DNA from 3 places in the Solibacillus sp. FSL K6-1126 genome. Region 1 is predicted to be linked to each of the others. Evidence: riboswitches for the same ligand, from Rfam matches in the RefSeq annotation. Region 1 holds a riboswitch; each other region holds the start of a gene.
The links. A riboswitch is a leader RNA that binds a small molecule or an ion and turns the genes downstream of it on or off. The one in region 1 is predicted to bind cobalamin.
Positions count from the first base shown of each region.

Region 2: linked by a shared signal. The riboswitch ahead of cobJ (precorrin-3B C(17)-methyltransferase) and the one ahead of MHH44_RS03550 (ABC transporter substrate-binding protein) in region 1 are both predicted to bind cobalamin.
Region 3: linked by a shared signal. The riboswitch ahead of metE (5-methyltetrahydropteroyltriglutamate--homocysteine S-methyltransferase) and the one ahead of MHH44_RS03550 (ABC transporter substrate-binding protein) in region 1 are both predicted to bind cobalamin.

Region 1 is NZ_JBBOPD010000001.1:712,460-723,306, forward strand. It holds gene MHH44_RS03530 (GGDEF domain-containing protein) at 1-30, opposite strand, end outside; gene MHH44_RS03535 (DUF1934 domain-containing protein) at 225-662, shown strand; gene argS (arginine--tRNA ligase) at 665-2,332, shown strand; gene MHH44_RS03545 (acyl-CoA dehydrogenase family protein) at 2,671-3,825, shown strand; cobalamin riboswitch at 3,943-4,130, shown strand; gene MHH44_RS03550 (ABC transporter substrate-binding protein) at 4,272-5,219, shown strand; gene MHH44_RS03555 (FecCD family ABC transporter permease) at 5,212-6,210, shown strand; gene MHH44_RS03560 (adenosylcobinamide amidohydrolase) at 6,210-7,676, shown strand; gene MHH44_RS03565 (cob(I)yrinic acid a,c-diamide adenosyltransferase) at 7,779-8,339, shown strand; gene MHH44_RS03570 ((Fe-S)-binding protein) at 8,546-10,834, shown strand.
Region 2 is NZ_JBBOPD010000001.1:1,716,359-1,727,205, reverse strand. It holds gene cobI (precorrin-2 C(20)-methyltransferase) at 1-347, opposite strand, end outside; gene cbiE (precorrin-6y C5,15-methyltransferase (decarboxylating) subunit CbiE) at 344-1,540, opposite strand; gene MHH44_RS08315 (cobalt-precorrin-5B (C(1))-methyltransferase) at 1,515-2,651, opposite strand; gene MHH44_RS08310 (precorrin-8X methylmutase) at 2,626-3,300, opposite strand; gene cobK (precorrin-6A reductase) at 3,303-4,061, opposite strand; gene cobJ (precorrin-3B C(17)-methyltransferase) at 4,070-5,731, opposite strand; cobalamin riboswitch at 5,960-6,146, opposite strand; gene MHH44_RS08295 (S16 family serine protease) at 6,314-7,201, opposite strand; gene MHH44_RS08290 (DUF2785 domain-containing protein) at 7,217-8,020, opposite strand; gene MHH44_RS08285 (acyl-CoA thioesterase) at 8,024-8,428, opposite strand; gene MHH44_RS08280 (GNAT family N-acetyltransferase) at 8,443-9,246, opposite strand; gene MHH44_RS08275 (class I SAM-dependent methyltransferase) at 9,259-10,026, opposite strand; gene MHH44_RS08270 (alpha/beta-type small acid-soluble spore protein) at 10,292-10,504, shown strand; gene MHH44_RS08265 (serine hydrolase) at 10,696-10,847, shown strand, end outside.
Region 3 is NZ_JBBOPD010000001.1:2,266,263-2,277,109, forward strand. It holds gene MHH44_RS11090 (VC0807 family protein) at 1-578, shown strand, start outside; gene MHH44_RS11095 (hypothetical protein) at 602-805, shown strand; gene MHH44_RS11100 (hypothetical protein) at 900-1,058, opposite strand; gene metE (5-methyltetrahydropteroyltriglutamate--homocysteine S-methyltransferase) at 1,075-3,345, opposite strand; cobalamin riboswitch at 3,509-3,688, opposite strand; gene MHH44_RS11110 (SCO family protein) at 4,050-4,661, opposite strand; gene MHH44_RS11115 (YvrJ family protein) at 4,768-4,908, opposite strand; gene MHH44_RS11120 (DUF2922 domain-containing protein) at 4,971-5,192, opposite strand; gene MHH44_RS11125 (DUF1659 domain-containing protein) at 5,224-5,442, opposite strand; gene MHH44_RS11130 (DUF2621 domain-containing protein) at 5,607-6,041, shown strand; gene MHH44_RS11135 (CcdC family protein) at 6,092-6,583, opposite strand; gene MHH44_RS11140 (cytochrome c biogenesis CcdA family protein) at 6,699-7,409, opposite strand; gene MHH44_RS11145 (hypothetical protein) at 7,624-8,001, opposite strand; gene MHH44_RS11150 (hypothetical protein) at 8,118-8,747, opposite strand; gene cbpA (cyclic di-AMP binding protein CbpA) at 8,905-9,546, opposite strand; gene MHH44_RS11160 (dehydrogenase) at 9,630-10,847, opposite strand, start outside.

The sequences.
Region 1 (10,847 bases):
ACAGAAGTAAGATAGTAATTCGATTAACATAATAAGCTCCTTTATACACTAATCATTACTGTTATGAACGGAAATTGCTATAAAAATAGTGGAATTGAAGGAAAATTGTCCAAATCAAGATGATTGAGGGAGTAAGCGCAAAGTTAAGTTCGTTGTTGCTTAAAGAGATATACTTATCCTATAATAAAAAGGTTATAGAAATATATGTATAGGAGCTGACTGCTATGGCGAACGAGAGCGGGAAAACAGTCAAAATTAAACTAGTTTCCTCAATCATTCCAACCGAGGGCGAGCTTGAACAATATGAAATGTGGCTTGAAGGCAGTTGTGTGGAAAAAGGGAACAGTCATTATCTGCGCTATGAGGAAGTTCAGGAGGATCTGCAAATTCAAACGACGATTAAACTGAATGAAGCGAATTCGTTTATTATGCGAAAAGGCGGTGTGAACATGCGTTTGCCTTTAAATCCGGACTTACGCGAGAATGGTCATTATGAAAGTCCATTCGGCTCATTACCTCTTGTTACCGATACACATCAGTTAGCCATAGAAGTAGTACAAAGCGAAAAAGTGTCAGGGCAATTTAAAACGCAATATGACCTTATCATAGGTGGCAACTCAGTTGGCCATTACAAATTAGATATTCAATTTACGGAGGTATAACGATGAACGCAGTAGAACAATTACAGCAATCGATTAAAGCAGCACTCAAAGCGGCAATCGATCAAGCAGGCCTAGTAGAAGCAGGCACGGAAATCAATATTCATTTAGAAACACCAAAGGATAAAGCAAACGGAGACTTCGCAACAAATATCGCAATGCAATTGACAAAATTGGCGAAGAAGCCACCACGTGCAATAGCTGAAGCAATTTTAGCGCATTTAACGACTGAAGGTACAGATATTGAGAAGATTGAAATTGCCGGACCAGGTTTCATGAATATCACAGTACGTAAAGACTTCTTGGCAAGTGTAGTTACAGCTACATTTGAACAAGGCGAAAACTACGGTCGTTCAATTGCAGGCGCAGGAGAAAAAGTACAAGTCGAGTTCGTATCTGCTAACCCGACTGGTGACTTGCATTTAGGACATGCGCGCGGTGCATCTGTAGGCGATTCATTGTGTAATGTACTGGATTTTGCTGGTTTTGATGTATCACGTGAATATTATATTAATGATGCCGGTAACCAAATTAATAACTTGGCGTATTCTTTGGAAGCACGTTATAAGCAAGCGTTAGGAATGGATGCAGAAATGCCGGAAGATGGATACCACGGTCCGGATATTATCGGAATCGCTGGTAAGCTGGCTGAAGAATTCGGTGCGACGATTTTGGACAAGTCTGATGAAGAACGCTTTAAATTTTTCCGTGAGCACGGCTTGAAACTGGAATTGGCAAAACTGCAAAACGACCTTAAAAACTTCCGTGTTGAATTCGATGTTTGGTATTCAGAAACATCTTTATATGAAAACGGTAAAATCGATGTAGCGTTAGACAAACTAAAAGCAAATGGTCATGTGTTTGATGAAGACGGCGCAACTTGGTTCCGTTCAACAACATTCGGTGATGATAAAGACCGTGTATTAATTAAAAACGATGGTTCATACACATATTTAACACCGGACATCGCTTACCATGAAGACAAACTGCGTCGTGGATTTGATAAACTGATCAATATTTGGGGTGCTGACCACCACGGCTATATTCCACGTATGAAAGCGGCAATCGAAGCACTTGGCTATGACCGCGGCACATTGGAAGTAGATATTATCCAAATGGTTCAGCTGTACAAAAACGGTGAGAAATTCAAAATGAGTAAGCGTACAGGTAATGCTGTAACGATGCGTGAGTTAGTAGAAGAAGTGGGCTTGGATGCTGTACGTTATTTCTTCGTTAAAACGGCAGGGGATTCACATATGGACTTCGATTTAGACTTAGCGGTATCACAATCGAACGAAAACCCAGTATATTATGCACAGTATGCACATGCGCGTATTTCATCGATTTTACGTGCAGCTAACGAGCAAGGTTTCGAAGCTTCATTGGAAAACCTGAACTTGCTAGTAGCAGAAAAAGAAGAAGATGTACTGAAAAAAGTCGGCGCATTCCCGCAAATTGTGGCAGATGCAGCAAAACACCGCACACCACACCGTATCGCAAACTATATTCAAGACTTGGCAGCTGCATTCCATAGCTTCTACAATGCAGAAAAAGTATTGAACCAGGATAACAAAGAGCTGACAGAAGCTCGTTTAGCATTAATCACAGCAGTAAAAGCAACATTGGCGAATGCACTGAAACTAATCGGCGTAAGCGCACCTGAAAAAATGTAATTCAACTATTTAAAGCACTCTATTTTCTGTATACGAAAATAGGGTGTTTTTTCTTTGAGGATTGTGAGATTTCTACTTTAAGCGTGATTCGTTTTACGTTTCGAGAGCAACAGTTCTCCTTTTGAGGTGCTATTTTCCACATTAAGTTGAATCAGTTCTCCTTTTTCCGTAATTTGTTCCAATTCCGCCAGCAAACCTTCCAATTACAAAACAGGGAAACGCATCTAGTGTAATCCCTATAAAGGAACTGGGGATATCTATTGACTTGTAATTTCCCGAAACGTACTATTAAATTTGACTTCTATATACAGGACAATAAATATGAGGTGGTGCTTTCCATGAGCAAGGAATTATTTATTCAAACCGACGAGCAGCAACAATGGCTGAAAAAGTTAGAAACAATATCAGAGAGCGTGAAAGTAAATGCTCAGCAAACAGATGAACAAGCAACATTTCCATTTGGAAATTTCCGGAAGCTGCGTGAAATCGGCTATACAAAAATAACGCTGCCAAAGGAATATGGCGGGGATGGCTTCACAGTCTATGATGCGCTATTACTGCAGGAAACATTGGCGAGCTATTGCGGAAGCACCGGGCTGGCTGTTTCTTGGACAATTCAAAATGTAGGCGAGATTTTCGAAAATCGTTACTGGGATGAACAAAAGCTCGACTGGTTTGGTAAACAGGTTGCAAATGGCGCGACAGTCAATCGTGCGGTAAGCGAGTTTGCAATGGGAAGTCCAGTACGTGGCGGACGTCCGGGAACTTCAGCAAAACGTGATGGGTATTATTATGTAATTAATGGACGTAAAAACTATACGAGCGGTGCACCGGACCTCGACTATTTTTTAGTTTCGGCATGGATTGAAGATGAGGGACAGCTAGGATTTTTCCTCGTTCCGAAAACGGCTGAAGGGGTATCGGTCGAAAATACATGGGATGTTGCATCAATGCGTGGTACGGGAAGCGATGATTTAGTGCTCGATAATGTACGAGTTGATAAAACAAACTTAGTGGAATTACCGAATTATTCAACCGGATTTAAACTGAACGGCTGGTTGCTGCTTATCCCGGCAACCTATTTAGGTATTGCCCAGGCTGCACGCGATTACGCAGTTAATTTTGCGAATAGCCATTCCCCGAACAGTATTCAAGGAACGATTGCCCAGCTGCCAAATGTACAAACGCTGATTGGCGAAATGGATTTGGCGTTGACGAGAGCACGCTTTACGCTTTACGGAGTTGCGGGACTATATAATGACCCGATTAAAAAGGCGACACTAGTCAATGAAATCAATATTGCGAAACATGTAGTGACAAATACAGCAATCGAAGTTGTCGATAAAGCGATGCGTCTTGTTGGGGCAAAAAGCCTGCAAAGATCAAATCCGCTTCAACGCTATTACCGTGATGTCCGTGCAGGTCTGCACAACCCGCCAATGGATGACATTACGATTAAACGTTTAGCTGAAACGGCAATTGAAAAAGCTTAAAAGCAAAGGGGTAAGCAGTTCTTTTATTCGTAATTTCAGCGAAATAAGAAGAATTATCTGAAACTTTGGCGATTGAGCACACATTTTTCTGAATATCAGCTATAATAGAGCTATTAATTTTATATGGACGATAAAGGTTCTTGCTCACTGATAGAGTAAGGAGTAAAAGGGAAATCGGTGCAATTCCGATGCGGTCCCGCCACTGTAAATGCTAGTTGAGAGCAGTATGCCACTGAAAAACTTTCGGGAAGGCGCTTACAACGTTATGCATAAGCCAGGAGACCTGCCTTTATAATGCCCTAAAATAAACCTACGAGGATAGGATGTGGCGGATAAATTCTTTTTCCATTGAATTTTATTTGCATACGTAAAGCTTCCTTCATTTTTAGTAGGAAGCTTTTTATTTTTGTAGAAAATTATACAACGAAATTTTGGAGGTTATTATTTTGAAAAAATGGCAACTGCTATCTTCCGCAGCATTACTTACATTAACATTGGCGGCATGCAACTCGGAAAAAGCAACAGATGAACAATCAGCAAAAGACAATACAGAAGTAACTGAAGCAGCACAATTCCCGGTAACTATAAAAGATGCCTTGGACAAAGAAATCACGCTTGAAAAAGCACCAGAGCGCATTATTACATTGGCTCCATCCAATACGGAAATTTTATTCGGACTAGGGTTAAACGATGAAATTATCGCTGTGAACGACAATGATACATATCCTGAAGAAGCATTATCTAAAGAATCAGTTGGCGGCATGGAATTTAATCTAGAACAAATAATCAGCCTGCAGCCCGACTTAGTTGTCGCACATGAATCGGGATTGTACAGCTTCAATGAACAGGCGATTGCTCAGCTTGAATCAGTAGGAATTCCTGTATTTGTTGTAAAAGATGCGAAAACATTTGAAGAAACATATGAAACAATCGAACAAATTGGCAATCTGACGAATAAAGAAAAAGAAGCAGAAGAAATGATCGTCTCCATTAAAGAGGGGATTGAAGAAATTGAAGTGAAAGTAGCCGACCTGGAAGAGAAGTCCGTATTTGTTGTTGTTGGGACAAATCCGCAACTATATGTTGCTGGACAGGAGACGTTCATTAGTGAAATGCTTGAAGTATTAAATGTAGAAAATGCCGTTCCGGAACTCGGGTGGCCGCAGTACAGCTCGGAGCAATTTGTAAAGAGCAATCCGGATATCATTTTAGTAACATATGAAAACGACTTGGCAGCAATCGAGGAAAATGATGCATATGCAGAAATGGATGCTGTGAAAAACGCCAATGTGAAATTAGTCGATAGCGATACGACAAGTCGACAAGGTCCGCGTATTGTAGAAGGTATTGAATCAATTGGGGAAGCAATTTATCCAGAGGTATTCAATGAATAAAAAATATTCAATCGCCTATGTACTATCGATTGGATTGCTTTTAAGCAGTATATGGATTGGCATTTCGTTCGGGTCTGTTAATATTCCGTTTTCGACATTGTGGGATAAAACAACAGATCCGGTTGCATACAGTATTTTGTGGAAAATCCGAATGCCACGCGTCATTTTAGCCGCATTAATCGGGGCTTCTTTAGCAATTGCGGGGGCAGCATTCCAAGGGTTGCTTAAAAACCCTTTGGCAGATCCATACACATTAGGTATTTCATCAGGGGCCTCGGTAGGTGCGGTAATGACAATCTTTTTAGGCATTTCCATACCGGTGCTCGGTGTATTCACATTGCCGGTATTCAGTATGGCTGGAGCTGCATGTACGATGATCATCGTCCTGACATTTGCCAGACTTGTTGACCGCTCGATGAAAATGGAGACACTGATTTTGACGGGAATTATTTTCAGCTCGTTTTTAGGGTCCTGTATTTCCTTAATGGTCGCACTTACTGGTGAACAGCTACGAGAAATCATCGGCTGGCTTCTAGGAAGTGTATCGATGCGAGGGTGGCCATATGTCCGGATGGTTCTGCCATTTATGGTGCTTGGAACGGCAATTATTTGGCTGACTCGCCGTGAATTGAATGCGATGATTTATGGAGAAGAGCGTGCCCAGTATTTAGGGGTAAATGTTAAGCGCAGCAAGTATATGATATTGGCGGGTGGTTCCATTCTAACAGGAGCGGCTGTTGCTGCATCCGGGACAATTGGATTTGTCGGATTAGTAGTACCGCATATGATTCGCCTGCTAATCGGAGCAGACCATCGACATTTATTGACATTGTCGTTTTTGAACGGTGCAAGCCTGCTCGTCATTTGTGACTTAGTATCACGTACAATTATTTCCCCTATTGAACTGCCGATTGGTGTTATTACTTCCTTTATTGGAGCACCCGTCTTTGCCTATATCTTCTTCAAGCAACGTAGAAAGGTTGTTGCATAATGTTAAAAGTAAATAATCTATCCGGCGGTTACGGTGGGAAAACGGTTGTGAAAAATATGACGTTTCACGTGGAAAAAGGAAGAATTCTCGGGATTCTTGGTCCAAACGGTAGCGGAAAATCGACATTACTGAAGATGATCAGTGGTGTGCTGAAATGTGAAACAGGCGAAATTTTCATTGAAGAGAAACCGCTTAAAAGTTATGATAACAAGCAATTAGCGAAAAAGATGGCCGTACTCCCTCAATTAAATGCAAGCGCATTTACGAACAGTGTATATGATGCGGTTTCGTTAGGACGCTACCCTCATCAGAGCGGTTTTTTTTCATCTTGGACGGAAGAAGATGAAACGACGGTACAGCGGGCGATGGAAAGCACAGGTGTTTCGAAATATAAAAATCAATACTTGGAGTTTTTATCCGGCGGCGAGCAGCAACGGGTATTTATTGCACAGGCACTTGCACAAAATTCGGAGCTGCTTCTATTGGATGAACCGACAAACCATTTGGATATCGCGCATCAAAAGCAGATTTTGGATATGATTCGAATGCAAGTTGAGGTGCATGGGCTGACAGTTGTCTCGATTTTCCATGATATTAACTTGGCATCGCTTTATTGTGATGAGCTGCTGCTATTGGAAAATGGTGAAGTACGGGCGTTTGGTGAACCGCATGAAGTCGTGCTGCAAGAGCAGATTGCCGATGTGTATCAGGCTCGAATTGCGACATATCCCCATCCGGAACTGCCAAAACCGCAAATTACGATGCTGCCAACGAATGAAATGGAAAGAAAAGCTGCGGCAATCCATATCAACAAGTTTCAAATAACTAAAGACTATATCGAATATCAGGCACAGGCACCGCTAAAAGTAATTTCATCAGCTGTTCATAATGCCGGCATAGGCTGGTATGACACATTACTCAACCGTTCCATTGCTCCTGAATACGATATTTATAATGTGAAAGAGGAAACGGAGCATTTTTTGAAAGAGCGCAAGTTTTCTCCAACAAATACGGTCGTCATGCTGACAGCCGTGGAAACAAGCTGCGCGGCAATTCGTCATTTTTCGAAAAATAATGCAGAAATCCTTGTCATGGTAACAGCAGGGGTAGGCAACAGTGTTGACGTTACGAAAACATATTTGCGCGAAGAAGAGCCACATATTGGTACGATTAATACATGGGTAATCATTAATGGTAAGCTGACAGATGAAGCATTTATTCAGGCGATGATTACGGCAACAGAAGCCAAAACGAAAGCATTGGCAGATCAGCAAATAAAAGATGCAGTAACAAATACGATAGCAACAAGCACCGCAACGGACAGTTTATTAATTGCCGCTACCCAACAAGGTGAAGAAATGCCGTATGCCGGACCTATTACAGAAATCGGCAAACTGATCGGCCGGGCCGTTTTTGAAGTGACGATCGAAGCGATTAAGAAATATAAACAGCATTATAATAAATGAAAAACCTTAAAGGAAAAAGCTTACGCATGGAAAAAGAGTGTCAATATACTTAAAGGAAATTTTCAAAAATTCTAGAATACTAAATCGAAAGGGTGATGATGGATGAAATTATATACAAAGCAAGGCGATACAGGAAAGACGAGCATTATTGGAGGACGTGTTGATAAAGACCATCTGCGTGTTGAAGCATACGGGACAATTGATGAGCTGAATTCATTTATCGGTAAAGCTGTCAGTGAATTGGAGCAAGAAAAGTTCAAGGATTTGATTGACGACTTAACAGCCATTCAACATGAATTGTTTGATGGAGGCGGGGACTTGGCAAATGTAATGAAAGAACGCCATTACAAACTTACCGAAGAACCAATCACTGTTTTGGAAAACCGTATCGATGTACTTTCCGAAGAAGCTCCACCATTAAAACGTTTCATTTTACCAGGGGGAGCACCTGCAGCAGCTACTCTGCATATCGCTCGAACAGTTGCCCGCCGTGCGGAACGCGAAACTGTATCTTTAATGAAAGAAATTGAAGATGTTTCACCAGTTGTACAAAAATATTTAAACCGATTATCGGATTATTTATTTGCTGCAGCACGTGTTGTAAACTATCGATTATCGATTCAGGATGTCGAATATATTCGTAGTGGCGACGTATTTAAATAAACGAAAAATGCTAGTTAAGACGGAAAAATCGTCTAACTAGCATTTTTTATATTTTGATTTAATTTTCAGAATAAATGACGAAATCTGTTGACTGAATGCTCATTCATTATTACAATGGGTTTATAGTTTAATATGGAAAAATAGTTTATCGGGGTGTATGAGATAAACAAAGGGGTTTAAAGCTTCGTATTCTAGGGGGGAAAAGGATGAATACATTTTTAATCATTAACTGGATTGCATTTTTCGCCGTGTTACTTTATGCGCTGGGGTTATTCGCATATTTGTTGAAAACACGTTATGACTACATTCAGCTTGGTCGCAAAGAAGAGTTCAATCACAAATTTTCTGAACGTATGTCGGATATTGTCGAGAAAGTATTCGGCCAGTCAAAACTATTAAAAGATAAAAAGATGGGTCTTGTACACGTTCTGTTTTTCTATGGATTTTTAATGGTTCAGTTCGGAGCAATCGATTTAATCTGGAAAGGTCTGGCGCCAGGTTCACATTTACCGCTCGGCGGCCTGTATCCGGTATTTACATTTACACAGGAGTTAGTTGTACTAACAATTTTAATCGCAGTTGCGGTTGCATTTTACCGTCGTTATATGGAAAAGCTTGCGCGTTTAAAGCAAGGTTTTAAAAATGGCTTAGTGTATATGTTTTTAGCAATCCTGATGTTTGCCACATTATTTGGCAACGGCTTTTATTTAATATGGCAGGAACATAGTTTAACAGGTTCTGAACCAGTAGCATCTGCAATTGCCTGGGTATTCCAGTGGATGAATCCGACGATTGCTGCTGTCTTGTTCTTCGTTATGTGGTGGGCACACTTGTTGGCGTTATTAGCATTCCTTGTTTATATCCCGCAAGGTAAGCACTTCCACTTAATTACGTCGATTTTCAACGTTTATTACAACCGTCAAGACCGTATTGGCACATTACGTCCAATCGATTTTGCTGCATTGGAAGAAGCGGAAGATGAAGAAAGTATGCCGCCGCTTGGAGTCGGAAAAATTCACGATTTCACGCAAAAGCAAATGCTTGATCTGTATGCATGTGTAGAATGTGGACGTTGTACGAATATGTGTCCGGCAACAGGTACAGGAAAAATGCTGTCACCGATGGACCTGATCGTAAAATTACGAGACCATCTAACATTTACCGGTGCAGTTGAGCTAAAGAAAAAGCCTTGGGTACCATTCTCATTCTTTAATAATACACAAGGTAACCAATTGGCAATGGCTGCTGGTGCTGAAGGTGCAGTAATTGAAGACATTTACAGCCCGTCATTAATCGGCGATGTTATTACAGAAGAAGAAATCTGGGCTTGTACAACATGCCGTAACTGTGAGGATCAATGTCCGGTAATGAATGAGCATGTTGATAAAATTATTGATTTACGACGTTATTTAACAATGACTGAAGGTAAAGTGAATCCGGATGCCCAACGCGCAATGACAAACATTGAGCGCCAAGGGAATCCATGGGGCTTAAACCGTAAAGAAAAAGAAAACTGGAGAGAAATGGACGAAACAGTACACGTTCCAACAGTAAAAGAATTGAAAAAATCAGGCGAAGAAATGGAATATTTATTCTGGGTCGGTTCAATGGGTTCATTTGATAACCGCTCACAAAAAATTGCATTGGCATTCGCTAAATTAATGAATAAAGCAGGCGTTAAGTTTGCCATTTTAGGTAACAAAGAAAAGAACTCTGGAGATACACCACGCCGCTTAGGTAACGAATTCTTGTTCCAGGAGCTTGCAACAGCCAACATTGACGAATTTGAGAAAAATGGCGTGACGAAAATTGTAACGATTGACCCGCACGCATACAACATTTTCAAAAATGAGTATCAGGATTTCGGCTGGAAAGGTGAAGTACTTCACCATACAGAATTACTATACGATCTGATTCAGGAAGGCCGTTTAACAATGGATTACCGTGTGGATGAAACGATTGTATTCCACGATTCATGTTACTTAGGACGCTATAATGATGTATTCGACCCGCCACGTGAAATTTTAAAAGGTATTGCAGGCGTGAAGCTAGTTGAAATGGAGCGTAATCGTGAAGACGGTATGTGCTGTGGTGCAGGCGGTGGCTTAATGTGGATGGAAGAGCATGTCGGAAACCGTATTAACGTTGCACGTACAGAACAGGCAATTGCAACACAGGCATCGGTTATTTCTTCAGGCTGTCCTTACTGTTTAACAATGCTTTCGGATGGAACGAAAGCAAAAGAAGTGGAAGATACAGTAGGCACTTACGATATTGCTGAAATTTTAGAGCGTGCAGTATTCGGAACACCGGAAAAAGTGCAAGTTCAACAAGTGCAAGAAGAAGTAGTAGAAGAAACAGTTGCTGCACCTGTAGAACCGATTGAAGTTGAGAAACAAGCATCAGCAGTTGAAACTTCATCACTTACAGAAGAGCAGCAAGTGGCAACAGATACGGCACCTGCTGAAAATGAAAATAACGATCAAAACAAGTAAAAATAGAATTAAC
Region 2 (10,847 bases), 1.0 Mb from region 1:
AATTTCATCAAGTGTATATATGTACTAAAAAGCATCGGATCGCCTTCTGTTACAAATGCGACATCTCGGCCTTCTTTCAAATGTGCATAGATTTTCTCTGCGGATTTTGACCATGCTTCCTGCAACGTCTCCTCGTCCTTCGTCATCGGAAATACAAGCCCCAGCATTTCTTTTTCCGCTGGATTAACGTACACATCGATTATTCGTTGGGCATACGATTTACTGCCGCGCAATTTTTGTGGATACGCAATGACTGGGCATTCTTTCAACATTCTAAACGCTTTTACTGTAATAAGTTCCGGATCACCTGGTCCAACACCTAATCCGATTAATGTACCGATTGTCATAATTCCAACCCTTTCTGTGCTGTTACGATAAAAATTGGATTTAACGGTTCAAAACGCGTTAAATTTAAAATTGGCTTACTTTTTGAGATTTGTGCCTGCAGTACAGAAACATCACAATTGAACTTTTTAAAATGCCCCATAGCTTCTGCTAAGTTCTCAATTGTTGCGATGTTCATAACAATGCGGCCATTTGGCTTTAATCGATTCACACATAGTTGCAGCAACTGCTCCATATTACCGCCGTTGCCACCGATGAAAATGGCGTCCGGATCAGGAAATTCTTCTAATCTTTCCGGTGCTTTTCCTAAAACAGCTGTAAAATCGGTACGATGAATATGCTGGTTTTGAAGACAGTTTTCTAAATCGGCTTCATTTTTTTCTATCGCAAATACTTGACCTTCGCGCGCAATTTTGGACATCTCAATGGCAACTGAGCCTGTGCATGTCCCAATGTCCCATGCGATACTCGTTTCTTTTAATTGCAGCGCTTGTAAACAAAGAACTCGGATCTCCTTTTTTGTGATGAGCCCTTTATCAGGTTTCCGCTGAATAAACTTGTCATCATCAATACCGATTGACGTACGCTCAACAGCTTCACGTTGCTTTAAAATAACGACATTCAATGGTGAAAACTCGGCCTTCTCCATTTCATCCAAAGAAAGATGACGACATCGTTCTGCCTTACCTTCCAAGTTTTCTGCTACAAACGCATCGTATTCGGTCATGCCGAACGCATTTAAATAGCGGGCAAGTGCATTCGGTGAATTTTCTTCATCGGTCAATATCGCTATTTTTTTCCGGCCATCGATCTTTTGGGCAAGTCCTTTCATTGACCGGCCATGAACACTCGTTAAATAGGCATCCTGCCAGCTTTCCTGCATTCTTGTAAATGCTAATTGAACAGAGCTGGCATAAGGGTAAATTTCTAACGGGAGCTTCTTCGCCAAAACACCGCCTAGTCCATAAAATAGCGGGTCACCCGATACTAGAATAACGATGTTTCTTTTTTCTCTTTGCAGCTTTTCCACTAATTGTGGTAGTCCACCTTTTATAATGATCTTTTCGCCAGTGTAATCCGGGAAAAAGTCTAGATGACGCTCACCACCAACTAGTACTTCACTTGATTCAATCCAAGCGATATATTGAGGGAGTAAACTTGCTGGTCCGTTATCCCCGATACCAATCATTTTCATCCAATTGTTCAATATTCTCAGCCTTTCCTAGCATGTCCCCGTTCATTGCATACAGCGATGTGGAAACACGTAATTTCGCTTTCATATGATCCAGTGCAAAGTAACAGCAGTTTTTACAAAGCGCTTCAAAAAATTGGTCATTCCCCTGCATGATTTCTCCTACTTGTGATGCCGTATTCGCATGTAATATTTGCTCGATTATTTCTGGATCGGCTCCGGCTTTTTTCGCGATTTCAGCCAAAAATGGGAAACTGATCGGCGCACTTTTTGAATGCACCATCATGACACCCTGTGCTACCTTAGAAAATTTCCCCATCATTCCGACAAGCGATACTTGGGGAATCTCTTTACGGGCGATATGCTTTAACGTAAAACCGACGAAATCCCCCATCTCTATAAATGCTTCTTCCGGTAAATGCGGATATTGCTTCATCGCATATTTTTCACTGCGTCCGCCGGTTGTAATGACAAGATGGTCACAGCCTGCTTCTTTCGCAACACTGATCGCTTGCACGATACTCGCCATATAGGCCGAACTTGAAAAGGGTACGACTGTTCCGCGCGTACCTAATATGGAAATGCCGCCCAGTATTCCAAGCCTTGCATTTAATGTTTTCTTCGCGATTTCCTCACCGTCCGGAACGGAAATGATCACTTCGATTCCTTTGTCAATTTGGAAAAGTTGAATCGCCTCTTCGACGACACCATGAAGCATTTTTCTCGGAACAGGGTTAATTGCCGCCTCTCCGACAGGCACGGGCAGTCCTGCTTTTGTCACACGACCGACACCGATTCCACCGTCTAGATGGACACCGCTTTTTTCTACAAAACGAACAGTGCTTTGAATGCGTGCTTTATGTGTTGCATCCGGATCATCCCCGGCATCTTTAATCGTTTCACACATCACTTCATTGTCCTTTACTGCAAAAGATGCCACCGTAAATGTGGCATCCTTTCCAACAGGTAAATGAATCGTTACATGTTCAGGAACTTCTCCGGTCACAAGTGCGTACAAGGCAGCCTTTGTCATCGCAGTTGCACAAGCTCCAGTTGTATAGCCGTGACGCATTTCCGACGGATCTTTTTTATTTCGCTTCTTTTGCTCGTTCATCTGCCATGATTGAGATGGCATTTAATGCTGCGACGGTTACAGTACTGCCACCTTTTCTTCCTACATTCGTAATAAACGGAATTCCTTCTAAAATCGCTAATTCCGCTTTAGATTCTGCTGCCGAAACGAACCCAACAGGCATCCCAATAATTAAGTCCGGCTTTGCAAGACCTTCTTTAATCAGACGAATTAGTTCAAGTAATGCTGTTGGGGCATTCCCGATCGCATAAATTCCGCCTTCTTGTAGTTGCGTCGCCTTCTGCATCGAAATAATGGCACGAGTTGTTCCCAGTTTTTTTGCTTCGATTGATACATCTTTATCTGCAATATAACAATGTAAATCCCCACCATGTTTTTGGAATCGTTTACGCCCTGATCCACTTTCAATCATCTGAACATCGGCAACAACATGACGTCCAGCTAAAATTGACTGAATGCCCGCTTCAATCGCATCATCCGTAAAAATCATGCTGCGGCCCAGTTCGAAGTCTGCTGAAGCATGGATAACGCGGCGAACAACAAGCCATTGTTCGTCTGTAAAAGAATGTTCGCCCATTTCTTCTTTAATCATCGCAAAACTATAGTCATAAATTTTGTCCGGGTCTACTGTTAGTGGTACAAAGTCTGTATTAAAATTCATATTTGCCATTGTTATCTGCCTCCTAATTTTTCAAACACTTTCTCGAATGAAGTGCATAAGTTTTCATATTGTATTTTTGGTCTTTTAATTAAGATGACGGGAATACCAATTTCAAGAGCCGCATCCATCTTCTCGTCTACTGAACCGACTTTCCCGCTTTCCTTTGTAATAATAAGTGTTGTGCTGAATTGTTCGTAAAGCGCTTTATTCAGTTCTTTTGAAAACGGGCCTTGGATTGCGATAATATCGCGCTGCTTCACCCCAAGGTCATCGCATTTCTCCATATTCTCTTTATTTGGCAGCATCCGGCATACAAGACGAATATTTTCGTTATGTAATAATTGTTCCGTAAAAACGGCAAGCGTTTTACTGCCTGTCGTCAGCATAATTGTTCCTGAATGTGCGGATGCAGCAATTGCAGCTTCTGTATACGTTTCCACTTCCGTAACAAGCGGATGTACATAACTTTGCTGCGGACGTTCATATCGAATATAGGGAATACCCGTTAAATTTGCAGCGGCCATCGCTGTTTTGGAAGCCTCTTCCGCATATGGATGACTGGCATCGATAACCGTTGTTACCCGCCGTTTTTCAATTAGTTCCTTCATTTGCTGTTCTGTTAAACGACCGACATGGTACGGAACATTCGCTTCCTGTAGACTCGCTGCAGCAGATTCCGTAACGACAGTCGCCACCAATTCTTGTCCCGCTTGCATTAATTGAACAGCCAGCTCTCTTGCATCACTTGTTCCAGCTAAAAATAAAATCATCATTTCACCTAATCTCCACAAGGGGCCTCTTCCACTTTAATTTTGCATGACATATCAACATAATTGAAATTCAGGATTTTTTTTACACGTTTAAAATATTTGAAAAAACGTTCATTCGGATGTGCATTTTCTTTATAGTCCGCAACGATTTCTGTTAGTAAAGGAATCAATTTTTCGGGATCGATCCCTTCAAGGACAGGTTGTGCTGCATGTGCTGTTCGTCCAACTGGTTTGGAACCGATAAACAAATCAAACTTTTTCTTGCGGTAAACAATGCCGATATCATCAAAAACCGCGCGATAACATGCCATTCCGCAACCGTTAAAACCGACATGTAGTTCTTTCGGCATTTTAATGCCACCAAGTGTTTCCATAATCTCTTCAGCATATGGAATGGATTCGGCTTTTTCGCCGTAACAGAAATCACACGCCTTGACGATTACTACGTCGCCGACAGGTTGAACAAGTAAACCCGTTTTTTCTACCGTTTCTACGATTCTTTTAGGTGAATCAGTTGGTACCTTCAACACGAGACGGTGATCAGGCGTATACTCCATCGTACCCCGTTCTCCTACAACCTCTGCCAATGTAATCATTTGTGCAGGTGTAATCATTTTATTGGCAACACCTGGTGATACAGCAAACTCAAATATGGATTCCACTTCTTGCTGCACTAAAAACGGATTTTCTTCAACTTTTACTGCTGATGTTTCTTTATGTACGAGCGCTAATGCTTCATTTGCAAGCTGTAATGCGGTTGTTTTACTGGCTGCTGGTTCAACTATTTTTTTCTCTATAGCTTCAATTTTTTCATACCCGGTCTTTGCTTCACCCGTTTCCTGATCCAACGCCCAAGGTTCCGCTTCTTTTTTCAAACGTTGATGCGGTTTTAATAGTTGCTTTTCTTCTCTTAACGTATATTTACGCTGATAACCACGTGGTGTAATGATTTTATTATCGTAGTAAAATGTTGAGGAATTCCCCACGACGACCGTTGTCAGCATTCCGATATCATGTTCGAGCATTTCTTCTAGTGTTGTTAACACAATGTCCTGCGTATCCCGATAGGCAGCTTTTACTAATCCGACAGGTGTATCAGGTGAACGATACTTAAGCAATATTCGTTGCGCTTCCACAATTTGCCTTGTCCGTCTGCCGGATTTAGGATTGTAAAACGCAACGACAAAGTCTGCCATTGCCGCTGCCTCAATCCGTTTCTCGATGACCGTCCATGGTGTTAAATGGTCACTTAAACTAATTGTGCAGGAATCATGCATAACAGGAGCGCCAAGTAAACTTGCACAGGAGTTAATCGCTGATATACCCGGAACGACTTCTACTTCAATCCCTTCTTTTGCAGTCCATCCCTTTTCGATTAATACTTCATATACGAGGCCCGCCATTCCGTAAACACCTGCATCACCACTGGAAATAACAGCAACTATATGGCCGGCTTCAGCCTGTTTTACAGCTTCTTGCGCACGTGAAACTTCTTCAGTCATTCCCGTACTGACAATGGTTTTCGCCGTCACTAAGTGCTCAATCAGTTCAACATACGTTTTGTAGCCCATAATGTGATCACTTTGCTGTAGTGCATCGACTGCACGTTTTGTTATATGTTCCCGATCTCCAGGTCCGAACCCTACAACAAAGATCTTTCCTTTTTGCATGTAAACACCCTCCCTAGTAGAAAAATACATCTCGCACCAAATAGGACGTGATGATAATTTTTCTTATGTGGATTTCATCAAAAACTAGTATTGCTTATCCACTAAGAAATAAAAAAAGCCCGCACCTCTCGTTAGAAAGAGGTACGGGCATGTGAAATTAATACTAAAAAAGTATAGAAAAACACAAAAACAATTACTTGTTTCGCCTATACTTCTCCCTCCGAAAAGTAAGTATCGTTTAAATAAGCAGGTTTCCTGGCTTAAGCTTCCTTTTACTTTCACATCTTCCCATCTTTACGACAGTGATTCATTGTGATTTCATCAGCTATTACAGTAGCGGGGGCTGCATTAGTCTTTCACTAATTTCCCTTTTACCTTACAAAATTCTGTAAGCACTTATTTAAATTGCAAATTATTAAATTATTATAAAAATAACATAGTCTATTAAAAAATGATAGAACAATTATTATGATATCTGTTTTTTTCAGTGAAGATAAAGCATTGTTCCTTCATTATTTCGGTCCTTTGCACATTAATTTCCTATCCTAATTAACAAAGGTTGTTTATTTTCTGGTTTTCATTTTATTTATTTAATGACCCTGTTTCATTTAGTTTTTTTATATCAGTTACAGCATTTTCTATAGATGCCACAGCGATAATTTCTATATTAAGCTGCTCATCTTTTTTCACTTTCCTTGCCTCTTCTGCATTCTCATCAGGCAAAAAAATATAAGAAAAACCGCTTTGTTCGGCAATCAAAGTTTTCGCTTTTATTGAACCGATCTCCCTCACATTTCCTTTGCTATCAATCGCTCCTGTTACGGCAATCGGAATATTATTGTTAACGTCACCATTTTCGATAAGAGCGCTTAATACAGTGGCAAGTCCTGCACTATCACCTTCTATATCTTCTCTTTCTAAAAATTGATTAATAGCAAAAGCGTTTTCTGGTAAATAAGCAAGGACATTTTCCTTCATCGTCTCAAAATGTTTCTCCATAGGACGTACATAACTTAGTAATTCTTCGTTTTTCGAACGGTACCGGATTTTATTCGTGACAACTTCCGAATCCAAAACTTCTTTATAAGTTGAAGATTCCATAGTATGAATTAAGTAGTTCAAGTCCGTTATATATGGGATCTCAATTACTTCCACTGCCAGTACATTGATTCCTGAGTCTTCCACTATTTCAAAAGGCTCGTTATATGACATAAGAAAATAAGTATATTTTTCATAATCAATCAGTCGGCTTTCAAAGACAACTAATAGGGCTAGTATATAAAAAATCCCTAAAAAAGCTGCTTTCAACTTCTTCTGGTTCCGGTAAACAAAGAATCCGAAAATTGAAATACCCAGGCCCACTATAATAAAAATAATAAATTGATAACCGTTAATCTTATCAAAATAATATGCGAGTAAGCCTGTTATGTATAAAATGAATGGCAGTATCATTAAAAAAATACGTCTCAATTTTTCAACTCCTTACTAAACAAAAGTTGGATTTCCAAAAATAATCCAATCGGCTGTTTTTGTACATTTGGTTGATTTTAATAAATGTCTTAATAATGCTGCCTCAAATTTTTTCACATTCCATTCATACCGGTATTTCTTATGCCAATCCTCTACTTCTATGTAATGCAATCCTTTTAGCCACGTTAACAATTGCTCATCCGTCAGTCCCTTATCCAGTAATGCATCAATGACCGGTAACATGCGTACTTCTTCCTCATCGATTAAAGCATATTCAGTATGAAGACAGCTTTTTAAACTTTGTAATGCGCTACATAATAATTTGGAATCCTTCATCAACGGATGTCTAATTGCTTCTGTTAATAAATCACTTCCATGTGCAACCGCATGTGCCCAGCCCTTTGTATTGACGAATCCTCGGTAATCCTTCTCAAGAAATAAATAATGAATACTACGGTGAATAGCCTCAACAACAAGTTCTTCAGGCAAACTTCTATTTTCACGATCTTTCCCTAAAATAAGGGTGATAACGAGTGCCGAAAACGATCTTGTAAATACATCATCAGAAGGATTGCTCTGTGTAATATTTAAATAAAGGTGCTCATCATCCGAACATGTTTTTAATATTAAAACTAATTGTTCTTCAGTAAATTGCTCATTCAGAATTAATTCGCAAAATCCCCGATAAATTAAGTTATCTCGTAAATAGCCATCCGTATTTCCAATATTTTTTAGCATGAACTGGATTAATTCGTTAAAATCAATTGAATCCAGATTAATCGACTTTTTTACAATTCCTTCTAATTGTTCTTTCATCATATTTTATTGCTCCATTTCAAAAAGCTTCTTTAATGGATCAGGAATTTTCGCAACTCTTTTCTTTTCTAAATTGAAAAAGCATCCTGATTGTTTTCCGATGCAATGGATATGCTTTTCCGTTGTAATTTCCAGTTCCATTTCCCAACTAGATTGCCCGATTTTCACCATCCAGCACCGACCGACTGGCTGATCGAAAATTGTTAAAGGGGCTTTATATTCGATCTCTGTTTTCATCAAGATCGGGGATATTTGCACAGCCATCATCTCCGCTAATGGATAATGCTCATTTAAAAATGCCATACGTAAATCCTCAAACCAGCGTACATACACAATATTACTTACAATGCCCATCGCATCGATATCATAGGCGTTAATCTGAATCGGTTGTTCAGCCAATAATGTTTTCATAATATTTGTCTCCCTTAATTTCTCTCTTCATAACGAACCATTGACCAAAAGCCGATATCCTCAAATCCAATCCGTTTATAAATGCGTCCGGCAGCCGGATTATCATAAAACAGACAGATTGATTTTCCTTCAGCGAGCAGGTCACGGCAAAGTTTTAACATACAATGTGTCGCATATCCTTTTTTCCCGTATCCCGGTCTCGTTCCGACGCCTACAATCATCGCGGATTGAGAATTTTCCGCTGTTGTTGATGCTGAAGAGACCATCACACCCTGTTCGTCACGAATAATATAAGTACGCCCCGTTTTAAATTTTTCCGCGCGCTCTCTTCCTTCAACACTAAAGGTACCCGTTGAAAATTCCGGAATCGATCTGAGCATGTCAATATTTTCTTCGTATTCACTTGGCTGTAAATATGTCACATTTGAAAAATCCAAATCAGATGTGGGAACGGTCAATTCTGTACATTTTGCATAATACGTTTCGCTGTCCCGACGAATACCGCGGTCAATCCATTTCTTTAATGGAGCGACTAAATGCTGAAGCCCTGATAGTTCTATCCGACCTCGATTTTCGTTAATGATTTTGGCAAATCCCTCGGTATCATAATTTCCTTCACTATACGGGATATAGTTTTGATCATAGCGCAGTAAAATCGCTTTTAGCTGATCACCTTCAAATTGCCCCCATAAATCCTGGATATCCGATTCCATCCCATACGCTTCAATATCACCGATGATAAATAAATTTTCTGCCGGCTTTTTATGTACAAGTGCCAATGTAGTTTCAAGGTCTTCGTTTGTTAACTTTCGAATCATTATAGTTGCCTCCTATATATTACGTTTACGAGCTTTTACGATAAAGGTTGTTGGAAAGTGGCTTGCTTTATGTAGAGAATAATACTTTTCGGAATACGGAATTTCTTCACCTTTTGCATGGACCGGAATATCACTTTCAATAATTTTTACAAGTTCAAAGCCTGCTTTTAAAAGTGCATTTATAAATGTCGCCATTTTATATTTCGGTATTTGCATTGGCGCATCTTCCCCTTTAAATGTCGTTGTTTCGATATATCCTTCACGCTGGTAGGAATCCGTTAAACTAAACTGATGATCACGGCATTTGATTTGATTATAGAAAGGGTGTTCCCAGCTGAAAATAAATTCGCCTCCTTCTTTTAAGTAGCTGTAAACTAACTTAAACGTTGCCGGAAGATCACTTGACCAGCCAATCGCATAAATGGAATACACTAAATCAAAATAATTTTTCGGCAGACCGATTTCTTCTTCCATTGGAGCCGTAAATAAGCTTGCCTCAATGCCGTATAACGTTTTCTGTGCCAGGTCCATTTGGGCACTCGAAAAATCAACACCCCAAAGCTCATTTGCTCCATTGTTATTCATATATAAAAGAGAATGCCCGCTCCCAAATCCAACTTCCAGCACTGTTTTCCCGGCCACATTTCCGAGTAAATTCAGTTCCTCCTCTGTTTGCGCTAAAGGTCCATAGCTTGGCAACGCATCTCCTCCAGCAAAATGCTTCGCTACAATATCCCAGCTTTTTTTATTGTTTTCGATAATTGTATTCAAAAAAGTCATTCCTTTCTGTAACGATGATGGATCTATACTGTATGTCCCAATTAAACCACTTTATTCCATATGTTACAATCCGATAATTTTTCTAATTTGTTTTAGTTGCGGTGCGAGCTATCCTGTGTGATTTAGTGTTTATCGATGATAATTGGTTATTATAAAAACACCATATTATAAAAACGTTACCAATTGAACTGTAAATTACCTATTTCTGATGTGGTATGAAACTTTCTTACCTGTGCATTCTATTGTCATAAGGAGGCGATAACAGATGGCAAACAACAACAGCTCAAACAAATTACGTGTACCTGGTGCACAACAAGCAGTTGACCAAATGAAGTACGAAATTGCACAAGAGTTTGGTGTTCAATTAGGACCAGACGCATCAGCACGTGCTAACGGCTCTGTAGGTGGCGAAATTACGAAACGCCTAGTACAAATGGCAGAGCAACAATTACGCGGCAATTCAAACAACCAACAATAATTAACGAGAAGGAAGCGCTACAAATTTGTAGCGTTTTCTTTTCATTTTGGCTTTTCAAGGAGATTACATACATAGACAAACCAAAATTAAATGAAACTTTTACTGCTTCCCTCCGTAAATAACAGTAATAACAATTTATGGAATTACCCACTTTGCTTTAGGGATTGGATAAGAAGGAGGAAAGGTCATATATGAATATTTATGGTTGGATTGGTTTGCTCGGTATTATTTTCTTTACTTTAATTCCCTTTTTGAATAAGGCGCAAAGAACTCGTGAAGAATTTCAGAAAGCCATTGTAACGATTGGAATTATATCCGGAATTATTATTGCCGTTTTAGTTTT
Region 3 (10,847 bases), 1.6 Mb from region 1:
ACTATGCTGCGATGCTGCTGTCCACTGTTCCCGGGATAATTTATACTGTTTACCGCTTTGCTAAGGATCGGCAGTTTAATGTGACGGGCTTGTTTATTTTAGGCTCGATGCTTATAGGTACTACAGTAGATTTATTGTCAGGTTCAGCGGAGCAAATGATTTGGAATAATGTTTATTTAGGTCTTTTTTACACATTTCTCTATGTAATTTTATTTATTATAAAAAAGCCTTTTCCTTTGTATGTTGCAATTGATTTTGCATATTTGCAAGGCTATGCACGAAAGGACAGTAAAGCTTTGTTCTTTCAAAAAGGGATTTTCGAATGGTTTCAGCTGATCCAGATTGTTTTCATTATTCGAGGACTTGTTATGGCAGGAATTACGGTCTTTCTGCTACAGAAATACGGAATTGACAGCTATGGGGATATGCTGATTTATAAACGTATAGCAAGCTGGCTGTTTTCCGGCATAGTAATGGGTATGTTCTTCTACATTAATGTAATCGTGCAAAATTACACGAACAGGGTACAGGAAAAAAATGATGAAAAGCTGCCGGAACCTGAAGTTATGGCGAAGTAATTTTTTGTGAAAGGATGATGGTGATGAAGAACACAGCAAATGTAAAAGAATGTCCAAAATGCGGCGGCACGGAATTAGGTAGAGGAAAACATAGCGGCTACAGTGTTATGGCCCCTGTTAATAAATTGAGTTTGGGTTGCAATATCGAATACATTATATGTACACATTGTGGATTTATCATTGAGGGCTATGTCGTAAAGCCCGAGAAATTTAAAGGAACATTTTAATTTAGACTTCCACTTACTAAAAGCCCATTGCAACCGCAATGGGCCTCTCATTTTCTATATTACAAAAAATTACATCTTCCAACTACCTCTGCTTTTACTGAATAATATGCTTTTGTATCTCCTTTGCATCCGCTGGATATGTCGCCATCAATTCATCACGCAACTCTTTAAGCTTTTTTGTATAACTTCCTGTAAAGCCATTCATTATAGCCGTCAAAAACACGGGGCTGTAATTTGTTTTCATTTGATTCATAGTAACCGCCCCTTCATTAATTCAACTGTTTTAGTCGCTCTTTTGCGGCCACCATATTTTTTAATGATGCAATCGTCTCTTGTTCCGTACGAGTTTTCAGGCCACAATCGGGATTGATCCAAAATTGTTCTTTTGCGATTACTTTTTTACCTTTTTCAATAATGGCTGCCATTCCTTCCACAGTTGGAATACGCGGGCTATGAATATCATATACACCTAAACCAATTCCTAGTTTGTATGGTGTTTCTTTTAGTACTTTTATGAGTTCTCCGTGGCTTCGTGACGTTTCAATTGAAATCACATCCGCATCCAATGATTCTATTACATCTAAAAAATCGTTGAATTCACAATAACACATATGTGTATGAATCTGGGTCGTTTCACGCACACCGCTTGTCGCTAATTTAAACGCATCTACACTTGCATCGATATAAGCCTTATGCAGACTTTTACGGATCGGCAAGCCTTCTTTCAATGCAGGTTCATCTACTTGAATAATATTGATTCCCGCATTTTCAAGTGCTCTTACTTCTTCTCTTAGTGCCAGGCCGATTTGATAAGCAACTTCTGAGCGAGCTAAATCATTTCTTACAAATGACCAGTTCAATATTGTAACGGGTCCCGTCAACATCCCTTTTACAGGTTTTTCCGTAAGTGATTGTGCCGCACTTACTTCCTTTACTGTCATCGGTTCTATCCATTCAACATCTCCGTATATAATTGGGGGTTTTACACAACGTGATCCGTATGAAACTACCCATCCATTTGTCGTAAAAGCAAAGCCATTTAATTTTTCACCAAAAAATTCGACCATGTCAGTTCGCTCGAATTCACCATGAACAAGGACATCAAGGCCAAGTTGCTCCTGAATGGTAATCCAACGTGCGGTTTCGTTCGCGTTGAATGCTTCATACTCGGTTGTTGTAATTTCCCCTTTTCGCCATAAACTACGGTTTTTCTTAACTTGTGAGGATTGCGGGAAACTCCCGATTGTTGTTGTCGGATAGTCTGGTAACTGTAAAAAGGCACGTTGTAGCTTACTACGCTTGTCGTAGTCATCAGTTCGTTTAAATGCTTCCGGTGTTAATGCGTTTACTTGTGCATGTACTGCTTTCTTTTGTCTTGATTCATGCAGTGCCAATGTTCGGATTGCTTTTTCGCTATCTAAAAAAGCCTGGATATGAAGAACTTCCTGCTGAAGTATTTTCCCTTTGATCATTTGCAATTCCGTTATTTTTTCATTGGCAAATGCCAAAGCATTTAGCAGCTCTGGTACAATCCCGTTTTCTCCTGCTGTTGTAACTGGCACATGCTGAAGACTGCATGATGTTTGTAGATGTATTGGTGAAAATGGTACATAGGAACGTATTTCCGCTACTAGTTCCAACTGCTTCTGCAGCTCGGCTCTCCATATGTCCCGACCATTAATAATACCTGCAAATAGAACTTTATCTTTTGGGAAACCAAACTTCTTTAACGCTGCTAGATTTTCATTTTTCCCATGAACAAAGTCCAGTCCAAAGCCATCTACAGGCAAATTAATCATTGTTTGATAGTCGGATAACGCTTCAAAATAAGTTGCGCAGATCGTTTCAACTGTCAGTCCTTTTAATATTTGATGATAGAAATGTTGAACTAATGCTATATCTTCGGACGTAAGGTCTTTTGTAAGGCTTGGTTCTTCAAGCTGGATCGACGTTGCACCACTTGCTTCCAACGACTGAAGCAACTCTTTATATACCATTACCAGCTGCTGAATATAGTGTTGTTTTTGTTCGTGATCTATACCTTTCGTCAGTTTATAAAATGTAAATGGACCGATAATAGTCACACGAGGGGTCATGCCGAATGCTTCGATTGCCTCCTGAATATATTGCGCGTAAACATTGTGTTGCAATGCCAGTTGCTGTCCTTCGTATTCCGGTACAATATAGTGATAATTTGTGTTGAACCATTTCGTCATTTCACTTGCCACCACATTTTCAGCACCGCGCGCCATTGCAAAATAGGCTGTTAAATGATGCTGCAATGATAGATGGTCGTATCTAGATGGAATCATATTAAACATAACGGCTAAGTCAAGCATACGGTCATAGTATGTAAAATCTCCTACCGTTAAAACATCCAGCCCTAAATTCTGCTGTTGATGGAGTTGGGCAAGTCGTAAGTTTTTCATTTCCTGTTCATAGGATTCCAAAGACAATTGTTCTTTCCAAAACGCCTCTGTTATACGTTTCCATTCACGATTTTGTCCAATATACGGATAGCCAATTACTGCTGTTTTCATAAACAATTCCTCCTTAAATTTGTTACATAAAAACCAAAACCCCTCTTTCAAAATGAAAGAGGGGTGTGAATGTTTAAGAGATTGACAATAAAAACCTTTGCATAATCAAAGGAGTTCTGTCTCACTTTCGCACAAAATCACCACCTATTTCCACGTAGGTATTGGCGTGTACTAGTTTCCGGCAGGTCTCCTGGCTCATCATCAACGTTCTTGTGACCCTTCCCATCAATAGACAGTGGTTGAATATCACGAACTCCGATTTACAGTTGCGGGACAGCACCAGACTTTCACTGGTTTCCCTTTTAAGCTTGTTCTCACAAGCACCGTAACTTACACAGTATGTAATTTCGTATACTATATCATAGAATTCTAGTTTTGAAAATTCTTTTTATTTTGCGACCATATTAAAGATATGCGGGGTTGAAATAATTTCAGTGGATGCTGTGTGCTTTTTATTAGAAGAAATTTGTTTATTTTAGCACTTCTGCGGATGATTTTAGAAAAGTTGACATACTTATTAGCTAATCTGGAACTGATATTAGCATATCCTGCTCCTTTATTAGAAAATCAGCAACTTATTAGAAAATCGGTGGATTTATTAGCACATTTTTATATTTATTAGAAAAGCCCGCAGTAAACTCCATAAAAAAACTTGCTTAAAAAGCAGCTACACTTTTTTCGCAAGTTAATCTTTCATTTCACTATTACTTTAGACGTTCGTCAATGAGTGCTTCCATATCACTCGCAATCGTTTCATATGGAACACCATCTTCGCCAGTGCCATAGCCTGAATAGTTTTTCACGGCGATTCCTTTTTCATCCACTAGGAAAAATGTATCGGCATGGATAACTTGATCGTTCCCTTCAATCGACTGGACAGGTGTTTTAAATGAGTTTCTGCCAAACTGCTCAATAAATTTTTGATCGTATCCTGTCAGCATATGCCATTTTGATTCATCTACTGGTGTATGGCGCGATAAATATTCTGTCAAACGCGCCGGTGTGTCGTAGTCCGGATCAACGGAAAACGCGACAATTTTATAATCTTCCAGCCCTTTTTTCTCGAGATGATCCTGGACACGGGTCATATTCATTGTCATTGGCGAGCAAATTGTTGTACAGCTTGTGAAGATGAACATTGCAAGCCATGGTTCCCCTTTTAGGCTGTCCAGTGTCACTTCATTGTTCCGGTGATCGGTCATCGTAAACTCGCTAATTTCAAAGTTGGTCGTCGGTTTAAACTGATAATTGCTGCATGATGTAAGTACAGTTGCTGCCAAGAGCATAAGTGCGAATACTATGTTTTTCGTTTTCATTTCTCTCTCTCCACTCTTTGAACATTACTCTCATCTTACCCAATATTTAGTATATTCTCAATAGTTATTGGAAGAAAGGACGTGTGTCAAAATTGTGAAGAGTTTCTCACGCTCTATCTGCAGGATGATGTAATGATACGAGTGCTGTATGAATCGCTTCAAGTTTTGTTTCTATCCGATACAGTAAATAAAAAGATATAAAGATCGGAAACGTTACTTCCTGAAGAATGGCAATCCACTGGTCCATTATAATCCCTCCATTTTTATTTAAAGAAGCCGGCAAAGCATCACACTTCGCCGGCCTTGCTATTAGCTGATCAGTTCAATTGCTGTTACATTACGCTCAACAATACGCGCAGATTTTTTTACATTGAACAAAAATCCGTCTTTCGAAAATACCGCCTGATCAATAATTGTTTGCATCGCTGCATTCACTTCAGCCTCAGTTAAATTCGGCTTCGGATCATTTATATTGATCGTCATCGTGCTTCCTGCAATGTTGGCAAATGTTAATTGTAAAACTTGTGCCATAAGCTCTCCTCCTTTTCTTTACTACACTTAATTAAGCTGTAATCGTTTCTTTCTGCGTTTTCACAGATTCGATATAATCGTAATCTGTTAAGCCGACGATTGTTGTCCCAACTGTGTATAGCTGCTGGGCTGTTGCGTTTCTTTCCAAGTTACGGAATGTGGAACTTTTAATCATTGGCTCATTAAATTCATCAAGCCCTGTCTGATAATAAACTGTCAACGTCGCAGATAAAAATCCAAATTCATTCATGTTTCTCACCTCCTTGCCCTATATATGTCATGATTTACAGAAAAAAGGGACAATGACGATGAAAAAAATTACAAAAACTTATATAATAGACAATAATGAGGTTTATCACCAATAGATTAGTAGAAGAAATTTCGTAGACAATATTAAGTAATGAGGTGAACATTGTGGGCTTAGATGGCTGGTTTTTATGGTTTATTTTATTTTGGGTTGTAGTATTGATTTCGCTTATGGGGATTGGCGGCTTTTTTATGTTCCGCAAGTTTTTGAAGGCCCTGCCGAAACAGGATGGTAAATCGGATTTAGATTGGCAAAACATATACTTAGATAAAACAATTCATCTATGGGGTGAAGATGAAAAACAATTACTTACCGAGCTTGTCAGTCCTGTACCAGAGTTATTCCGGCAAGTTGCCAAAGAAAAGATTGCCGGTAAAATCGGTGAAATCGCCCTGAATGAACGTGCCACAAAAATCGACTTGGACTTAATTATTCGTGGCTATATTATCGCTTCGCCAAAGCGCGACCATAAGTTTTTACGTAAAAAGCTCGATGAAATGAGAATTGATACGACGAATTATGATCATTTATTTGAGACGTAAAACGAAAAAGACTGTCTTTAAAAGTATAAAACTTTTAGAGACAGTCTTTTTTATGCGACAATATGCGATTTTTCAAGCTTCTTATATTTAATAAGCATACCGATTCGCCACGGTAAAATCATAGAGAAAGCCAAGATAAAGAACATACCGGCCAGTTCACCGACATCAAATGTATCGGCAAATATTAATTTCAAAATAATACGTAGTACAAGTAATCCCACTAATATGAATGGAAATGCTTTAGATTGCTTCATATAAATTGCGCCGTCTCGCACTTCAAACTTCGACGTTAAGATTAATACAGATGAAAATAACAAGCCTAGTGCGGCCGCTTCTACTATTTGAATTGGCGCTACACGAAATTCCTCAAAAATAAACATCAGTGCACCTGTTGACATCGCAAAAGGCGGGATGAGTATTTTTTTTTTGGATACCGGCTTTTTTTGTGCACGTAGTCTTATGAACATTACGAATGAGCCCATTAAGACTGCCATAATCGTCGAACCAATTAATAAATAGTGAGAAGGTATACTGTCAAACATCATATTCCTCCTCTTGCATGAACGAGTGTAAAGATCTGGTATATACGAATCATGCACCCTTTTTCCCTTATATTACTTCCCTTAGTATAGCACGGTCTTATTAAGCAGGGAACTGTCAGAATCCTTTAAAACCATCGAAAATCGGCAAGAGAAGATTAATAATATACGTCAATCCGTCAAAGAACAATAAAATTCCGACCGCAATCATAATATAGCCGCCAACTACTATGATTTTTTGGCTATGTGTGCGAATCCAGTTCATTCGTGAAATGAAGAATGACAATGTAAAGAATGGGATAGCAAAGCCTAAGTAGTATGCTAGCATATACCACATTGCCGAGTCAGGATTCGTTCCACCAAGGGTAATAATCGCTGCCAGTATTGGTCCTGTACAAGGAGTCCATCCCGCTGCAAAAGCAAGACCGATCAGCACCGAACCTAAATATCCGGATGGTCGGTTTTTGAACTGGAATTTGCGGTCTTTCATTAAAAAGTCAATTTGCAGCAGACCGACAATCATTAAACCGAATGCGACAATTAAAATGGCTCCAATTTGACGCAGTAAGTCCTGGTATTGAAAAAAGAAATCTTTCGCTAACGATGTTCCAAATCCGATGGCGATAAATATAATCGAAAATCCAAGCAAGAAAAATAAAGTATGTAAAATTGCGCGTTTTTGCATCATCCCTTTTTCGGCTTTCAGCTCATCGAGTGTCATACCGGTTATGTAGGACAAAAATGCAGGATAGAGCGGTAGCGTACATGGTGAAATAAAACTTAAAAACCCGGCACCGAACGCTAAAAGGATATTTAAATCTGAATTCATGCTGCTTCATTCTCCTTAACATTGATACCTTCATCGTACCAAATTTCCCCATACATTACTTGCTTTTTTAAATGAAAATTTTTTGACAGCATTTTGTGGTTGATTTGAAAGGTAAATGTGCGAAAGTGCCGCGCTAATGTTTGAAAAATAAATGCTCTGTCTGCATGATTGGACTGACACTTTAGCACATTTGAGAAAAGAAGGGCGTGTTTTATTATCGAATCATATCAATAATAAAAAGACTGGAATAAATGACCGAGGTAAACAGGACCACAATTGAAATCGTAATAAATTGGAACCTAAGCGACCAGCGCCATACACATTCCTTAGGATAGCTTTTTTTCCATCGAAGAGCTGCCTTAAAGTTAATAAACCAGCAATGCAATGTGATAAAAATGGAAGGAATGGTATACAATGCGATCAACAACAAAGATTGTTGGAATACGTTTGTCGTATATTTTCCGTAATGAATCATGAAGTATGGGAGTACAAACCAGAATACGGATGTAAATACTAATACGACAGCTGCCAAAATATGCAGCCATAAATATTCACTGTGTGTTTGCCTGTAATGTTTTAATGCTGCCTGCATGATAAATCACCTACTTTTTTCACTTACTATTCCCGCTTTTTGTCGAAAATGAAACCGGAAAAATATAGTAAACTGAAAAATCCTGCCTTTATCTCTTAAGATTAAGGCAGAATTTTTTAAAAAGATGAAGATAATTCGAAAATTTCTCTGTTGGACCGTAAATTCCATTCAGGTTCGAAGCGTTTCACAATTGCATTTTTCAGTTTATTCATTGCTTTTTCATTTTCCATTGGATATATTGCAAAATGCACATCGCTCGTCGGCAAAAGCTGTGTTATCTTTGCGTTTACATGGCAATGTGTAGACGTTCCATCCCGATAGCAACCTTTTGCATATATGCTGCCAATATGCTGATTAAAACGCTCTTTAAAAGTTCTTGCGCAAACACCACAAAATTTCAGTTCATTGTTTGCAACAATCGTATAAATGCCTTGCTGTTTCAATAAATTCTCATCTCCACTAACAACAAAGCGCGAGTAGATCAGGTCACCGTAATTATTTAAAAACTGTCTGTAAATAGGGTTGCCTTCATCTTTAAGAGATTTTAATGCAGCCCCTGCCGGCAAATCCAATAAATATTTCTGTTTGTTTACACAGTCTTTTAAATGCTCGTATTTCTTTTGTTTCGTAAGCTCGCCCAACGTTTTTTTATCAAAACTCTCAAATAAGTCGGCAATACCCTGTTCTAGTACAATTATCTCTACTTTAGTTAACTCTATTTTTTCTTCATTTATTTGGATAAACATTCATATTCCCCTTTCAACGAATCCCCTTTTAACATAAAATTTCGATAGAAAAGATTAAAACCCTCTTTATTTTTCAAATTCTGTATTAGTACACAATTAAACATTGCTTGCTCTCAAAAAAAAAGCGATTCGCTCTATTGAACGAAACGCTTTACTATTAAAAATTTTCTTTATCAAATACTTCCAAATCAATAATGCGTGCCCCTTGTTTTAAGATGGCGGCTTCTAGCTCGTCCACTGTCGATTGTTTCGCGCCTTTTGCCAGAGTAATAACTACTCGACGTAAATAGGTCGTGTCATCATCAAGCGAGAACACACAATGCAGAGGCCACACCTTTTTGACCGCCGTCAGAACTCTTATTAAAATTCCGTCCGTGTCCGGCAAAGCAATTGTAATGGCACAGCTACCTGTTCGGTATCCCCACGCCTCTTCCAATAGCTCAAATACTTTAGAATGAGGTAAAATGCCGGCAAAGTTCCCTTTCGTATCAACAACCGCCAAATAAGGCAACTGTTTAATCGAATGGAATACTTCAAAAAATGAACTGTTTTCGTGGACGAATGCATCTGCTTCTTCCGTCAGTGCTTTTACCGGAGCTTTCATATCGCCTTCCTTTAATTTATATTCGAGCACTTCGATTTTATAAATATTTCCGACGAATTTTTCACCTGCTTCATCCAATACCGGGATGCATCTGTAGCCATTATCATTTAACTGACCGAGCACGTCTTTAATCGGGTCCGTCTCTTTTACATAGCTTACATCTTTTTTCTTTACATACCTTTGTTTAACTAACATGGCATTACCTCCTTGATGTACTACTCTTATTTTAATGGTAGTGATTCAAATACGAAAGAAATTTTTGGAATATTTCGTATTTCCTATTTGTAAATTTCATAATAAATATACGCATACGCTAAATCCAGGCATTTTTGATAGCTAGTTAAACTATTTTCTTTATTATTTACTGAGGCGAAATAGATGGCCTCTAGTTCACTGCTGTTTTTCGGATAAGATTCACGGATTTTATAGAAAACCTTTGCACATAGTGTATCGGTACAGTTTTCAGACAGCTGAATAATATAGCCGATTGTCGATTCATCAAGGCGTGTACTCGTGATGATGACATCTTTCATCACTCTCATCATTTCTTCATTGATTAAATGAATAATTTCATTCAACTTCTCTTTTTCAGTCGCCACCACTTTACAATCAACTAGAACGAGCGTATACCCCTCATCTTTCACTGAGTTCAATAGGTATGTACCCGTGAGATGAAACTGCTGTAATGGCGATATAAAGCTTTTATCCAGTTCAAAATCGTTCGTCGTGGATGTTTTAATATATTTTTCCATATAGCGTTTATCGGTTTCAATTTTACGGTAAAAACGTGACTGGTACTGCTCCATCTTTTTTAAGAGGATTTTTTCGTTAATCAGCTTGTAGGAACGGGTAATATATTTATAGCATTCTTGCACTAAGTCCTTATGGCTATTCGCTTTCATGGAAAGCAGGAGGACTTTATGCATTACTTCAATTGCACATTCATATCGGCCATTTTCAAATAGAATTTTCCCTCTCAGGACACGCACATGGAGATCGATTCGGGAAAACTTTTCAAATGGATACTCTTTAAAATAATCATTAAATAACTTCTCTGCATAATCTACTTTTCCAAGCTGCAATGACATTTCAATATGTGTTATAAAACGGACAAGCAAGAACCGATCATCTTCCGGCTTCCCCATCTTTAAAAAGACAGCAGGTATTTTGCTGATATCCCAAAAGATTTCTTTCGGTAATTGGTCCATTTGGGTTGCAAAATAATTATTCATCGCAAGTGACAGCAATGCATAATTTTCATCTTCCAATGCTAGGCTGCTCGCAAGTCTATAATATTTTTTTGCCTGAACAAATTCAATGCTGAAATAATAGCAGTGCCCAATAATTATATAAAGTTGAGCTAAGCACTCCTTAAGATCTTCTTTAAAATGCTCTTCCTGATCCAACAACAGCTGTAAAATCTTTAGATTGCTATTAGCTAAAACAAAAGGTTCACTGTCAAAACGTAGAAAGTCACTCATCTTTTCAATGTTCCC